2 regions of the Micromonospora sp. WMMD967 genome follow, and region 2 is predicted to be linked to the other one. Evidence: riboswitches for the same ligand, from Rfam matches in the RefSeq annotation. Region 2 holds a riboswitch; the other holds the start of a gene.
What was found. A riboswitch is a leader RNA that binds a small molecule or an ion and turns the genes downstream of it on or off. The one in region 2 is predicted to bind thiamine pyrophosphate.

Region 1 (7,230 bases), 6.6 Mb from region 2:
GCGGTGGTCCGCGCCGGCCAACTCGGCGGACGCGGTGACCCGCCCCGTGCCCGGCCGGAGCAGCCCGCCCAGCAGCAACGCCAGGGTGGACTTGCCGACGCCGTTGGGTCCGCGGACGGCGAGCGCCTCGCCGGCGCGTACCCGAAGGTCGGTGGAGGCCAGCCGGGGTGGCAGGCCGAGCCGGTCGGCGGTGAGCAACAGCTCCCCGGCCGCGGCGGTGGCCGGGCGGGGCGCGACGGGGTGACCCGGCACCCACACCCCCTCGGCGGCCAGGGCGGCGCCGTGGGCGGCGAAGACGGCTTCGGGTGTGCCGTCCGCGCGGATCCCACCGCCGGGTTCCAGGACCACCACCCGGTCGACCAGTGGCAGCGCCTCGGCGACCCGGTGCTCGACCAGGATCAGTGTGGTGTCGGAGTCCAGCGCGCCGGCCACCGCCTGCCGGATCAGCTCGGCCCCGGCCGGGTCGAGGTTGGCGGTCGGCTCGTCGAGCAACAGCAGGCCGGGGCGGAGGGCGAGCGCGCCGGCCAGGGCGAGGCGTTGCTGCTCGCCGCCGGAGAGGGCGGCCGTGTTGCGGTCCCGGGGGTACGGGAAGCCGACGCGGTGCAGCGCCTCGTCCACCCGGGGCCAGATCTCGTCGGTCGGCACTCCCCGGTTCTCCAGGCCGAAGGCGACGTCGTCGCCGCAGCGCGCCATCACCAGTTGGGTTTCCGGGTCCTGGAAGACGATGCCGACGCGCTCCCGTCCCTTGCGGGGGTCGAGCCCGTCGATCTCGACGATGCCCTCCTGCTCACCGGAGTCTTCGGGGAGCAGCCCGGCCAGCGCGCTGAGCAGGGTGCTCTTGCCGGCCCCCGAGGGGCCGAGCAGCAGAACCCGTTCGCCGGCCTCGACCCGCAGGTCGACCCCACGCAGAGCCCAGGCCCGCCGCCCAGCGTGCCGCCAGCCGAACCCCCGCAGAACGACAGCGCCCACCGAACCCCCCTTCCGCACGCTTTCTGTCGTTGTCGATCAAGAGGTTTGCGTCAGGATCCCGCCTCCGGTTGACGCAAACCTCTTGATCAACGCAGCTGGACCGGGGTCAGACCAGGGCGCGGTCCCGGCCTGCCGGGAACCGGTCCAGGACGCCGGTGTTGGCCAGGGCCTTGGTCAGCAGCCAGCCACCGGCGCCGGCGATCACCGTGGCGCTGACGATGGTGATCAGCGCGTACGGGATGCGGTAGTCGGTCAGCTCGTAGTCGACGTTCCAGATGAAGAAGTCGAACAGCGCGGCGCTGAGACCGGTCAGCGCGCCGGCCAGTACCGCGGTCGGCAGCCGGAACGACCGGTACCGGAAGGCGGCGAACGCCAGCTCCGCGCCGATGCCCTGCACGATGCCCTGCGGGATCACCGTGCCGGCCCACTGGCTGCCCAGCAGCGCGGAGAGGATCGCGGCGACCGTCTCGCAGTAGAGCGCGGCACCGGGCTTGCGGATGACCAGACCGCCGATCACGGCCGGCATCAGCCAGACGCCGTAGAGCAGCGCCTGCGCCGGCGGGAAGAAGGTGAAAGCGCCCTCGGTGGCGCTCCAGACCAGGCCCCACGCCCAGAAGATGACGCCGAAGGCGACAGCGATCACCGAGGCGACCACGATGTCGATGGTGCGCCAACGGTGGGTGTCAGTGGTGGATCTCATGTGTTGCTCCCAGTTCGTGAGTGCGAACCAGGAGAAGACGCACGCCGCGTCCGGTGGCACCGGACTGCGGCGCGGCTGGAGGTCGACCGAACTCCCTGCGCTGGCATTACCCAGATCAGGTTCGAGGGTCTGCGGGCATGCCCGCACTCTCAGCGCTGTGCGCTCCCCTGTCGGATATGAAGTTGTCTCGCTGACGCTAACACCGACCGGGTGCGCGGGCCCAGCAGGGCATCCGCCTGACCTGCGGGAGCGGCCGGCCCGACTCCCAGATGGGTACGCTTCCGATCATGCGGGTCGACGCGCGAGGTCTCACGTTCGAGGTAACCGTCGGTGGTCCGCCGGACGGCGTACCGGTTCTGCTTCTGCACGGTTTCCCGCAGCACAGCGGTGAGTGGGACGACGTCGTGCCGGCACTGCACGCCGCCGGGCTGCGCACGTACGCGCTGGACCAGCGGGGTTACTCGCCGGGCGCGCGGCCCACGGAGGTGGCCGACTACCGCATCCCCGAGCTGGTCGCCGACGTGGTGGCGGTGCTCGACGCCCTCGGCCTGGACGCCGTCCACCTGGTCGGGCACGACTGGGGCGCGGTGGTGGCCTGGGCGGTCGCCGCCGGGCACCCCGAGCGGGTCCGCACCCTGACCGCGGTGTCCGTCCCACACCCGGCGGCCATGGCGTACGCCCTGACCAACGACAGCCAACAGAAGGCCCGGTCGTCGTACATCGCGCTGTTCCGTAAGCCCGGCAAGGCGGAGAAGGTGCTGTTGGCGTGGCACGCCACCGCGTTGCGCAAGCTGCTCGGCGGGGTCGGCGACCGTACCCGGGTGGACCGCTACGCCGACCCGATGCGCGAGCCGGGGGCGCTCACCGCAGCGCTGAACTGGTACCGGGCGATGTCCCGCGCCGACCTGGCCGCGGTCGGCCCGGTCGCGGTGCCCACCACGTACGTGTGGAGTGACCGGGACGTCGCCATCGGCCGGCCCGCCGCCGAGGCGTGCGCGGCGAACGTCACCAGCGACTACCGCTTCGTGCAGTTGGCCGGTGTCAGCCACTGGATCCCGGACGCGGCGCCGGGCCCACTCGCCGAAGCGATCCTGGCGCGGGCCGGCGGAACGGCCTGAGTGGCGGTGGGTCGATCTGGTGGTGGCCGTCGGCACCCCTGGTCGACCTGCTCGGCGGGGGCGGGGTTGACTGGTTGGCCCGCAATCGGATGACGGAGGACGCATGACGGTGAGTGCCGAGGACTACCTGGCCGTGGTGACCGAGACGATCGGCCGGGTGGCCGCCAGCCAGCGGGAGGCGGTAGGCCGGGCCGCCGATCTGATCGCCGAGGCCGTACGCGCCGACGGTGTGGTGCACGCGTTCGGCACGGGGCACTCGGAGGCCCTCGCCATGGAGATCGCGGGTCGGGCGGGCGGTCTGGTGCCGACCAACCGGATCGCGCTGCGTGACCTGGTGCTTCTCGGCGGTGAACCCGCCGGGCGGCTCGGTCCGATGCTGGAACGGGACCCGAGTGTGGCGCACCGCCTCTACGAGTTGGCCCCGGTGCGGCCCACCGACGTGTTCGTCCTCGCCTCCAACTCCGGGGTCAACGGGGCGATGGTGGAGTTCGCCAGTCTGGTCAAGGAACGCGGCCACGGGCTGGTGGCGATCACCTCGGCGCAGCACTCCGGCCGGATGACCTCCCGGCACCCGTCCGGGCGCAAGCTGAGCGACCTCGCCGACGTGGTGCTCGACAACGGAGCTCCGTACGGCGACGCGACACTGCCCCTTCCCGGCGGTGGCGCGGTCGGCGCGGTCTCGTCGATCACCGCGGCCCTGCTCGCCCAGCAGATCACCGTGGAGGTGGTGGCGCGGTTGCTGGCGGCAGGGGAGCGGCCCCCGGTCTACCTGTCGGCGAACATCCCGGACGGCGACGCGCACAACACCGAGTTGGAGGCCCGGTACGCGGGTCGGATCCGGCGCGGGTCCTGAGGATCCCGGCGACGACTCGGCCGGTGCTTGTGGCCGAGGTGCGTCCCCGAGGTGAACGGGAGATGTCGTGAACCTGTTTCGCGCTCGGCCGGGTGGGGCATTGGCGTTGCTGCCGGCGGCCGGGACCGCCGGCAGTAGCGTCTCACCGGAGGTAGCGCGTGTCCAAGGAGACCGAGAAGCAGCGCTGGCAGCGCAACTTCGCCGACCTGCTCCAGGAGTTGCGGGTCGCGCAGACCGGCGTGCAGATCCTCTTCGCCTTCCTGCTCACCCTGCCGTTCAGTAACGGATTCACCCGGACCAGCGAGTTCCAGCGAGACGTCTACATCGTCGCGCTGCTCGCGGCGGCCGCCGCCACCGCGCTGATCATCTCGCCGGTGGCGTTCCACCGGGCGTTGTTCCGTCAGGGGCGCAAGCCGGAGTTGGTGCGGTTCGCGCACCGGATGGCCACCGGTGGCCTCGCCTTCATGCTGATCGCCATGGTCAGCGCGGTGCTGCTGATCACCGACTTCGTGCTGGACCGGCCGATCGCCTTCCTGCTCACTGCACTGACCGGCATCTGGTTTCTCGTGTTCTGGATGATCCTGCCGTTCGTCCGGCGCAACTGGGGTGAGGACGACATCGACGACGATGACGACGACCCGGACACCACCATCGGCCGCTGACCGCCTCGATGCGCACGCACCGCTACCCCTGGGTAACAACCGGGGGTAGCGTGGCGGTAGCCGCATCGAGCTTCGAGGGGGCAGCCGTGACCACGACGCAGAACGGCCGACCGACACCGGACGATCCCGACGCCGCAGCCACCACAGGTGCCGCCGCGCCACTGCCGGCAGAGGCCGGGCAGGTCTCCGAGAAGGAAGCCCGGCAGGTCGCCGAGGCCGCCCGCGAGTCCACCTGGGACCGACCCAGCTTCGGTAAGGAACTGTTCCTCGGTCGGTTCCGGCTCGACCTGATCGACCCGTGGCCCCGATCCGACCCGGGCGACGTGGCGCGCGCCGAGGACTTCCTCGGCCGGTTCCGCGCCTTCCTGACCACCGAGGTGGACGGCGCGGCCATCGAACGCGACGGCTCCATTCCGGACTCGGTGTTCCACGGCCTGGCCGACCTCGGCGCGTTCGGCATGAAGATCGACCGGAAGTACGGCGGGCTCGGCCTCAGCAACCTGCACTACTGCCGGGCGCTGATGCTCGCCGGTTCGGTCAGCCCGGCCATCGGCGCGCTGCTCTCCGCACATCAATCGATCGGTGTGCCGCAGCCGCTGAAGATGTTCGGCACCGCCGAGCAGAAGCAGACCTTCCTGCCCCGCCTCGCCGCCGGCGAGGTGTCCGCCTTCCTGCTCACCGAGCCCGACGTCGGCTCCGACCCGGCCCGGCTGGCCACCACCGCCGAGCCGACCGAGGACGGCACCGGCTACCGGCTCAACGGGGTGAAGCTGTGGGCCACCAACGGCATCGTGGCCACCCTGCTGGTGGTGATGGCCCGGGTCCCGGCCAGCGAGGGGCGTCGAGGCGGGATCACCGCCTTCGTTGTGGAAGGCGACAGCGAAGGCATCACCGTCGAGCGGCGCAACGAGTTCATCGGCCTGCGCGGCCTGGAAAACAGCCTCACCCGGTTCCACGACGTGTTCGTACCCGCCGAGAACGTCATCGGCGGCGAGGGCAAGGGGCTGAAGATCGCCCTGACCACGCTGAACACCGGCCGGCTGTCGCTGCCGGCGATGTGCGTGGGCGCCGGCAAGTGGGCGCTGAACGTGGCCCGGGGTTGGGCCGCCGACCGGGTCCAGTGGGGTCGGCCGGTGGGCGAGCACGAGGCGGTCGCGCAGAAGCTCTCCTTCATCGCCGCCACCACGTACGGCATGGAGACCATGCTCGACCTCTGCTGCCTGCTCGCCGACGACGACCGTAACGACATCCGGATCGAGGCGGCGCTGGTCAAGCTGTACGCCAGCGAGATGGCCTGGACAATCGCCGACGAGCTGATCCAGATCCGGGGCGGGCGCGGCTACGAGACGGCCGATTCGCTGGCCGCCCGGGGCGAACGCCCGGCCGCCGTCGAACAGATGATGCGCGACCTGCGCATCAACCGGATCTTCGAGGGCTCCACCGAGATCATGCACCTGCTGATCGCCCGGGAGGCGGTCGACGCGCACCTGTCGGTGGCGGGCGACATCATCGACCCGGACGCGGGGCTGGGCCGCAAGGCCAGAGCCGGCGCCCGCGCCAGCGCCTTTTACGCGAAGTGGCTGCCCACGCTCGCCGTGGGCCGTGGGCAGAGCCCTTCGGCGTACGCCGAGTTCGGGCCGCTCGCCGCACACCTGCGCCAGGTGGAGCGGTCGTCGCGCAAGCTGGCCCGGTCGACGTTCTACGCGATGTCCCGCTGGCAGGGAAAGATGGAGCGCAAGCAGGCGTTCCTCGGCCGTGTGGTGGACATCGGCGCCGAGCTGTTCGCGATGTCGGCGGTCTGTGTCCGGGCCTCCGCCGAACGGGACACCCGCCCGGAGAACGTCGAGCTGGCCGACTTGTTCTGCCGGCAGGCGCGGGTGCGGGTCGACGCCCTGTTCGCCGCACTGTGGGACAACACCGACTCGGTCGACGCCATCGCCGCGAAGCGGATCCTCGCCGGCCGGTACGCGGGTCTGGAGGACGGTGTGATCACCCCGTCCGACGAGCTGCCCTGGGTCGCCGGCTGGACTCCCGGCCCGTCCACCGCCGAGGACGTCCGCCGCCGAATCCCACCGAAACCGTAACCCGTCTCGTGTGGGCCGGTCTCGTGCGAAGTGGTCCCGTGCGGGCTGGTCTTGTCTGGGCTGGTCTTGTGCGGGCTCCGACCTCCGTGGGCCGACTGTCGCGCGCAGGAGCACGTTGTGCCCGGGTCGTCTGGTTTGATCGACTGCGTATCGGCGAGGTGGCGGTATCCCGCCGCCGCGATGCCCCTACATCGCCGACCTGGAGTTGATCAGCCGGCGCGTAGTGCAGAGGCCTGCGCGGCAGCGGCGGTCAGCGGGAAACCGCCCAGGCCAGCACGCCCGCCAGGATCAGGCCGTTGAGCCCGGCCAGCGCCAGGTACGCCGCGGGCGGGATCTTCTTGCCCTGCCGGAGGAAGGCAACCAGGACGGCGGCGTAGCCGAGCAGAAGGACGGCGATGACGACGAGGAAGTAGAACACCCGAAGACCTTAGCGGCCCAGGCCGCGCCGGCCTGAGGCGGCGCAGCGCACACGCCCAGCGGGTCCACCGTGTCTTCCTTGATCAGGTGATGAAAAGTAGCTCAGACACAGCGCGGAGACCTACTTTTCATCACCTGATCAAGGCAGGGCGCGATGGTGGCGGGTGGCGGGTGGCGGGTGGCGCGTGGCGCGTGACGCGTGGCGCGTGACGCGTGGCGCGGGGCGCGGGGCGGGTGACGCGTGGCGCGTGACGCGTGGCGCGGGGCGCGGGGCGGTGGCGCGGGGCGGGTGGCGCGTGGCGCGGGGCGGGTGGCGCGGGGCGCGGGGCGCGATGGTGGCGCGGGGCGCGTGGCGCGGGGGTGACTCAAGGCGGGGGAGGTTAGCGGTCCCGGCTGCGGAGGCCTAGTTGGCGCAGCTCCAACGCGG
Region 2 (7,230 bases):
GTCGGTCGAGCGGAACCGCAGCTCGTGCTCGCCGTCACCGGTGACCTCCACCGGGGCGGTGTACGCCGTCCAGGTGGTGGCCCCGTCCAGCTGGTACTCGGTGCTGGCGAGCCCGCTACCGCCGGCCTCGTCGGCGGCGGTGAGGGTCACCGTCACCGGCCCGGTGTACCACCCCTCGGTCGGGGTGCCGGACACCGACGCCGTGGTCACCGGCGCGGTCTCGTCGGCCACCTTCGTGCTCAACCGGAAGTAGTCGAACGCGGCGGTCTTCGAGGCCGTCTGGTTGGCGCCGAGGGTGAACAACCCGACCTTCGGGGTGGCACCCACAGCGGTGTTGGTCAGCGCCTCCAACGCGGTCCAGGTCGTCCCGTCGGCCGAGTACGACGCGGTGAACGTGTCACCGGTGCGGGCCAACCGGAGGTGCCACACGGCACTGGTCAGGCTGGTCACCTCCGGCTGCGGGTTCTGGACCGCCCCGCCGATCTCGCTGCGGAACTCGATCCGCCGCGTCACCGCCGAGCCGGCCTGGTTGTCCGCGATGAAGTCGAACTTCAGGTAGTTGTCGTCGTCGGCCTGCACGAGCAGACCGGCCTGCTGGTACTGCTCGTTCAGCAGGCTGCCGTCGACCTTGGTCTCCAGGGTCCAGTCGCCCGACGGCGCGGTCTGGAGGATGAAGTTCTTCGGCCCGGTGTTGTCGGTGCCGTAGATGTCACCGTTGGGCACGTCGATGCGCAGCGCGCCACCGGTGACCCGGTAACCGGTCGGGTCCTCCCGGAGGATCGCGTCCCACCGGCACTTGTCCAGCGTGTCACCGTTGAACTCGTCCGACGGGTCGACCGGGCCGGCCGGAGCGTCCGGCGTGACCTGGAACGAATCGAAGGCCGCGTTCACGACCGGCGCCTCGGTGCCGCCGTTGAGGGCGAAGACCCCGATGCGCGGGTTGGTGATGCCGGCGAGCGCGGCCGAACGGCCGACCGGGGTGAAGGTCTGCCCGTCGGCCGAGACGGCCGCGGTCAGGTTCGTCCCGTCGCTGGTGACCCGCAGGTACACGGTGTCACCGGCAGGTGCGTTGGTGGCGTCGGCGGCCTCGTTGCGAGGCGTGCCGGCGGTCTCCCGGATGAACTCCACCCGACGGCTGCCGTTGTACAGCAGGTCCACCTTGGCGTAGTTGTCATCGTCGCCGTACACCAGCAGACCTGCCTGCTGGTAGTTGGCCGTCACCGGGAGGGTGACCTTGGTGGTCATCTCCCAGGCGCCGGTCGGCGCCGGCTGGAGCACCAGGTTGGTGGCGTCGTTGCGAGCGCCGTAGAGGTCACCCACCGCGGTGGGCAGTTGGAGCGCGCCGCCACTGAGCGAGTAGAGCTGGTTCTCCCGGACGACGCTCCAGCGCTCCTTGTCGAGGCTGTTGCCGTTGAAGTCGTCCGAACGCGCCCCGAAGCAGGACGTGTCCGGAGCGTCGACCCGCACCGGCACCGTGGCGTACGCCTTGGCGCCCTTGCTGTCGGTCACCGTGAGGGTGGCCGTGAAGGTGCCCGCCGTGGTGTAGGTGTGGCTGGCGTCCACAGTGGTCGCCGTGCCTCCGTCACCGAAGTCCCAGGCGTACGTCAACGGGGTGTCCCCCTCGGCGTCGGTGGCCGTGCCGTCGAACGCGACGGTGACCGGTGCGGTGCCGGTGGCCGGGGTGGCCGTGGCACTGACCACCGGCGGCGCGTTCTCGGTGACACCGCGACCGACGAAGTCCATCCAGTTGACGTTGAACAGCGAACCGGAGCCGCCGTTCGGGTCACGGGCCAGGAAGTACAGCGAGCCGCTCGCGGCACCGGTGACCGGCGCGCTCACGTCCGTGTACGTCTGCCACCCGCCGGTCGCCGGCACGGTGGCCGTCGCGACCACCGGTCCGTCGACAGCACCCGCGCGGACCTCGATCCGACCACCTGCGGCGGCCGAGGCAGCCCGGAAGCGGATCTCGGTGATGTTGGTCAGGTCCGCCGGAGCGACCGACCACCAGTCACCGTCCTCGATGAACGCGATGCTCTGCCCGCCGCCGGCGGTGTCGGTGGCGGCTTCCCGCTGCACGCCGGCGTCGCCGCCGCCGGTGCTCACCGGAGCGCGCCCGGTGGCGGTGAAGTACTCGGCCTGCTTCTGCTTCGGCTGCAGGACCTCGATCTGCCGGCCGGTCAGAGCACCGGACCCGCCAGCACCACCCTCGTCGGTGTAGGTGGCCTCGAAGACCGCGAAGACGTTCGCCTCGGCGCCGTGCCCGGAGGCGAGCGACGTCTGGACGGTGCCGGTGCAGCCGGTGTGCTGCTCCAACGGGTGGGCGTGCTCGTCGTGACCGAGCAGCACCTGCAGACCGACCTTGGCGCAGTCGATCTCCCCGTCCTCGGGGTCGGTCACCTTGATCGAGTAACGGACCTGGTCGCCCCAGTTGAAGAAGCCGCCGTCCGGTGGGAACTCGATGGAGACCGTCGGAGCGGTGTTGCCCACGGTCACCGGCACGTTGGCCACCGCGGTCCGACCCTTGGGGTTGGTGACGGTGAGCTGGGCCGTGTAGTTGCCCGCCGTGGCGTACGTGTGCGTCGGGTTGGCCTCGGTCGAGGTCTGCCCGTCGCCGAACGTCCAGGCGTAGGTGAGTGCCCCACCGTCCGGGTCCCGGGAGCCGGCGCTGGAGAACGTGACGGTCAACGGCGCCGGACCCGAGGTCGGGTTGGCGGACGCCGCCGCGATCGGGGCACGGTCACCGGCGGTGTAGTCGATCCGGTAGACGCCGGAGTTGTCGTTGTTGCCGCCGAAGCCGCTGCCCCACTCGATCAGGTACAGCGCGCCGTCCGGGCCGAACTCGAAGTCCATCGGCCGGATCATGCTCATGCCGGTGAGCAGCTGGTTGATGTCCACGAGCGACTTGCCGTCGGCAGTCACCTGCATCGTGTACATCTTGTTCTGGTTCCACTCGCCGAGCAGAGCCTTACCGTCGTAGTACGCCGGCCACTTCCGGTTGGAGTTGAGGTCGGCGTCGTAGCGGTAGACCGGGCCACCCATCGGGGCGCCACCGCCGCCGATCTCCGGGTAGCGCGCGTCACCGGCGTACCCGTAGTCGACGGTCGCGGGGACGACCGGCGGGAGGTTGGTCAGGCCGGTGTTGTTGGGCGAGTTGTTGACCGGTGCGGCGCAGTCGAACTTCGGGCCGCTCGGACCGGACGGGAACGTGTAGTCGTTGTAGGCCTCGTTCGTGCCCGTGCAGTACGGCCAGCCGTAGTTGCCCGGGGTGACGATGTTCCACTCGACCAGACCACGGGGGCCCCGGTTCGGGTTGTCCGAGTTGGCGTCCGGTCCGTAGTCCGCCACGTACAACGTGTTGGTCTTGGGGTCGGTGCCGATCCGGAACGGGTTGCGGAAGCCCATCGCGTAGATCTCGGGACGGGTCTTCTCGGTGCCGGCCGGGAAGAGGTTGCCCGACGGGACCGTGTACGTCCCGTCGTCCTCCGGGTGGATCCGGATCACCTTGCCGCGCAGGTCGTTGGTGTTGGCGGAGGTGCGCTGCGCGTCGTAGTCCTGGCGGCCCGCCCGCTCGTCGATCGGGGAGTACGAGTTCGACTCGAACGGGTTGGTGTTGTCACCGGTGGCCAGGTAGAGGTTGCCGTCGCTGTCGAAGGCCATGCTGCCGCCGGCGTGGCAGCAGGTGTTGCGCTGGGTGTCGACCCGTAGCACCTGCTTCTCACTGGCCAGGTTGATGGTGTCACCGGTCACCGTGAAGCGGGACAGCAGGTTGCGGGTGACCCCGTCGTTCGGGGCGTAGTAGAGATACACCCAGTTGTTGGTCGCGAAGTCCGGGTCGAGCCGGATGCCGATCAGGCCGTCCTCGTTGCCGGTGAAGACGTCCAGGTCGACGGCGGTGACGGTGTTGCCGGTGTCCGGCTTCACGATCTGCACGCGACCGTCGCGCTCGATGTAGAAGACGCGCCCGTCGGGGGCGATGTCCAGCTCCATCGGGTTGCTGGTGTTGCTGTCCAGCGTGACCTTCTCGAAGTTCGAGGTCTTCGAGGCGCCGCAGTCGGCGTTCTCGACGCCGGCCGCGGTCCGGATGCCGCCGAGCAGGTGGGAGAGGAACTGGGGCTCGGCGTACGACTCCCGGGTGTGCCCCAGGCCCGTGTACCAGGACCGGCCACCGTCGTAGTCCTGACACCAGGCGACCGGGTGGTCCGCACCCATCGCGCCGGCGCCCGGGGTGTAGCTCTTCTCGTCCAGGCTGGCCAGCACGTGGACGTCCGGCCGGGGGTTGGACTGGTAGTTGTACCACTCGTCGAACCGGGACCAGCGGTCCGGCAGACCGGCCGTGGACGGGTGGGCGTGATCCTCCACCTTGACCGTGGCGGTCTGGTTCTGCGGGTGGTTGGCGAAGTACGCGCCGACCAGGTCGCCGTACCAGGCCCAGCTGTACTCGGTGTCCGACGCGGCGTGGATGCCGACGTAGCCGCCGCCGGCCTGCACGTAGCGCTCGAACGCCGCCTGCTGCTCGGCGTTGAGCACGTCACCGGTGGTGGAGAGCCAGATCACCGCCTTGTACTTCGCCAGGTTGGCGTCGTTGAATGCGGCGCCGTCCTCGGAGTTGTCAACGGTGAATCCGTTGGCGGCGCCGAGTTGCTGGATGGCGGCGATGCCGGTGGGGATGGAGTCGTGCCGGAAGCCGGCGGTCTTGGAGAAGATCAGGACGGAGAAGGGATCGGCCGCTGCCTTTGGTGCCTTGGGCACCACCTGGCTGACCGGGGCGGCGGCTGGCGCCTCCCGTGGGGGGACCTGGGCGGCTGCCTGGGCAGGCGTGCCGAACAGGGTGGTCGAGGCCATGGCCAGGGAGATCAGGGTTGCGGTGATGGGTACGCGGGCACGACGAGAACGGGACACGCCGCCTCCTGTGTCGTAGTGACAGAGCTCGCGGGAGTCGGCTCGCCGAACGCCCTCCCTCATGGAGCCGGTGGTGACGCCGTGCCAGGGTGCCCCCACCGACATTTTGTCGAATCGCTGAACAAATTAATTCGGCTGGCTCGATGTCGGGCAAGATGCAGACGGGTAACGGTTCTGCAACGGCGGGCGACATTCCGAACAGGACCGTATGAAGTGCCCCATCGATCTTGCTCGTCGCGGCCGGCCCGGACGCCGCCGAACCCGCCTTGGCAGACCGACGGAACTGTCGTACGGTGACACGCAAGTAACCCACGGGAGCCCGGTGCACCGGGCTGAGAGGGGGGCTGACAGCCCCCGACCGTCGAACCTGATCCGGGTAATGCCGGCGCAGGGAGGAGTGTTGCCGTGCCGTACCTGGGGCGACTGCATCTGATCACCGACACCCGACCCGGGCGTGACCCGCTCACAGTGGTCCGGGCCGCCCTCACGGCCGCCCGTGCCGACCTGGTGGTGCAGGTCCGGGTCGAGGATTCCGCCACCGACCGCGAGGCGTACGACCTGGCCCGGCGGGTGCTGGCGCTCTGCGACCCGTACGAGGCGACCTGCCTGGTCAACGACCGGTTGCACGTGGCGCTCGCGGTCGGTGCCGCCGGCGGGCACGTCGGTGCCGACGACCTGCCGGTCGCCGCCGCCCGCCGGGTGCTCGGCCCCGCCGGAGTGCTCGGCGCCACCGCCCGCGCTCCGGGCACGGCCAGCGAGGCGGTCGCGGCCGGAGCCAGCTACCTGGGCGTCGGGCCGTGCCACACCACCAGCACCAAGTCCGGCCTACCCGATCCCATCGGGCCCGCCGGGGTACGCGCCGTCGTCGACGCCGTCGACGTGCCGGTCATCGCGATCGGCGGAGTGACCGCCGCGCGGGTGCCGGCGCTGCGGGCGGCCGGCGCGTACGGGGTGGCGGTCGTCGGTGCCCTCTCCGCTGCCGCCGATCCCGTGCGGGCGACGGCCCAGCTGATCGAGGCGCTGACGTGCTGACCGGCCGGTTCCCGTCACCGCCGTCGCGCGACCGGGTCCGGCCGGATGTGGCGGTGGTGGGGGCGGGACCGATCGGGCTGTCCATCGCCTGGCGCTGCGCCGCCCGAGGGCTGCGGGTGGTCGTACACGATCCGGCACCCGGTTCGGGGGCCTCCGCGGTGGCCGCCGGCATGCTCTCCCCGGTCGCCGAGGCGTACTTCGGTGAGCGGCAGTTGACCGACCTGCTCCTGGCCTCCGCTGAGCGCTGGCCGGGCTTCGCCGCCGAGGTGACCGAGATGACCGGCGTCGACATCGGCTACCGGACCGAGGGCACCCTGATGGTCGGCCTGACCGGCGACGACCTGGCCGAGGCGCGCCGGCTGTGGGCGTACCAACAGGGGTTGGGTCTGCCGGTGACCCCGCTGCGCCCCAGCGAGCTGCGCGACCGCGAGCCGGCGCTCGCCCCGAGGGTGCGCGGCGGCGCGCTCGCGCCCACCGACCACCAGGTGGACCCACGGCTGCTGGTGCCGGCACTGCGCGCGGCGGCGCAGCAGGCCGGCGCGGCGCTGGTGCCGCAACCGGTTCGGCAGTTGTCCGACGTGGACGCTCGGGTGACGGTGGTCGCCGCCGGCTGCGGCGCCGCGGCACTCACCGGTCTGCCGGTGCGGCCGGTCAAGGGCCAGATCCTCCGGCTCCGTGCGCCCGACGGCGTCGCGCCGGGCTTCCGGCACGTGATCCGGGGGTACGCCGACGGCGAACCCGTCTACCTCGTGCCCCGTGCCGACGGGGAGGTCGTGCTCGGCGCGACCGTCGAGGAACGGGCGGACACCACAGTCACCGCCGGTGCCGTGCAGCGGCTGCTCCGCGCCGGAGTCGACCTGCTGCCGGAACTGGCCGAGTACGACCTGGTCGAGGCCGTTGCCGGGCTGCGCCCGGGTACGCCGGACAACGCGCCGATCCTCGGGCCGCTGCCCGGCCGACCGGACGTCCTGGCCGCCACCGGGCATCACCGGCACGGCATCGTGCTCGCCCCGATCACCGCCGACCTCATCGCGGACCTGGTGCTCGACGGCGTGACCGACCCGCTGCTCGCGCCGTTCCGGGCCGACCGGTTTCTCGGCCTGACAGCCGGCGGCAGCCCTGATCGCACCACGGAGGGGGACCAGTGGAGTTGACGGTCAACGGAGCCGGACGCGACGTGCCCGGCGGCACGTCCGTCGCCGACCTGGTGCGCGACATCGTGCCCGAACAGCGTGGGGTGGCGGTCGCTGTCAACGGGGAGGTCGTACCCCGCGCGGGTTGGCCGGCCACGGCGTTGCG

Region 1: it holds a riboswitch for thiamine pyrophosphate, as region 2 does, so the genes downstream of both, O7631_RS31255 (ECF transporter S component) here and thiE (thiamine phosphate synthase) in region 2, are expected to answer to the same signal.

The regions. Positions count from the first base shown of each region.
Region 1 covers NZ_JARUBK010000001.1:6,939,337-6,946,566, reverse strand. Annotated here, with positions in the region: gene O7631_RS31260 (ABC transporter ATP-binding protein) at 1-969, opposite strand, end outside; gene O7631_RS31255 (ECF transporter S component) at 1,076-1,669, opposite strand; TPP riboswitch at 1,744-1,848, opposite strand; gene O7631_RS31250 (alpha/beta fold hydrolase) at 1,957-2,787, shown strand; gene O7631_RS31245 (SIS domain-containing protein) at 2,891-3,640, shown strand; gene O7631_RS31240 (DUF6328 family protein) at 3,799-4,302, shown strand; gene O7631_RS31235 (acyl-CoA dehydrogenase family protein) at 4,464-6,386, shown strand; gene O7631_RS31230 (hypothetical protein) at 6,637-6,804, opposite strand; gene O7631_RS31225 (hypothetical protein) at 7,184-7,230, opposite strand, start outside.
Region 2 covers NZ_JARUBK010000001.1:291,204-298,433, reverse strand. Annotated here, with positions in the region: gene O7631_RS01375 (ThuA domain-containing protein) at 1-4,899, opposite strand, end outside; TPP riboswitch at 5,201-5,310, shown strand; gene thiE (thiamine phosphate synthase) at 5,305-5,931, shown strand; gene thiO (glycine oxidase ThiO) at 5,928-7,085, shown strand; gene thiS (sulfur carrier protein ThiS) at 7,076-7,230, shown strand, end outside.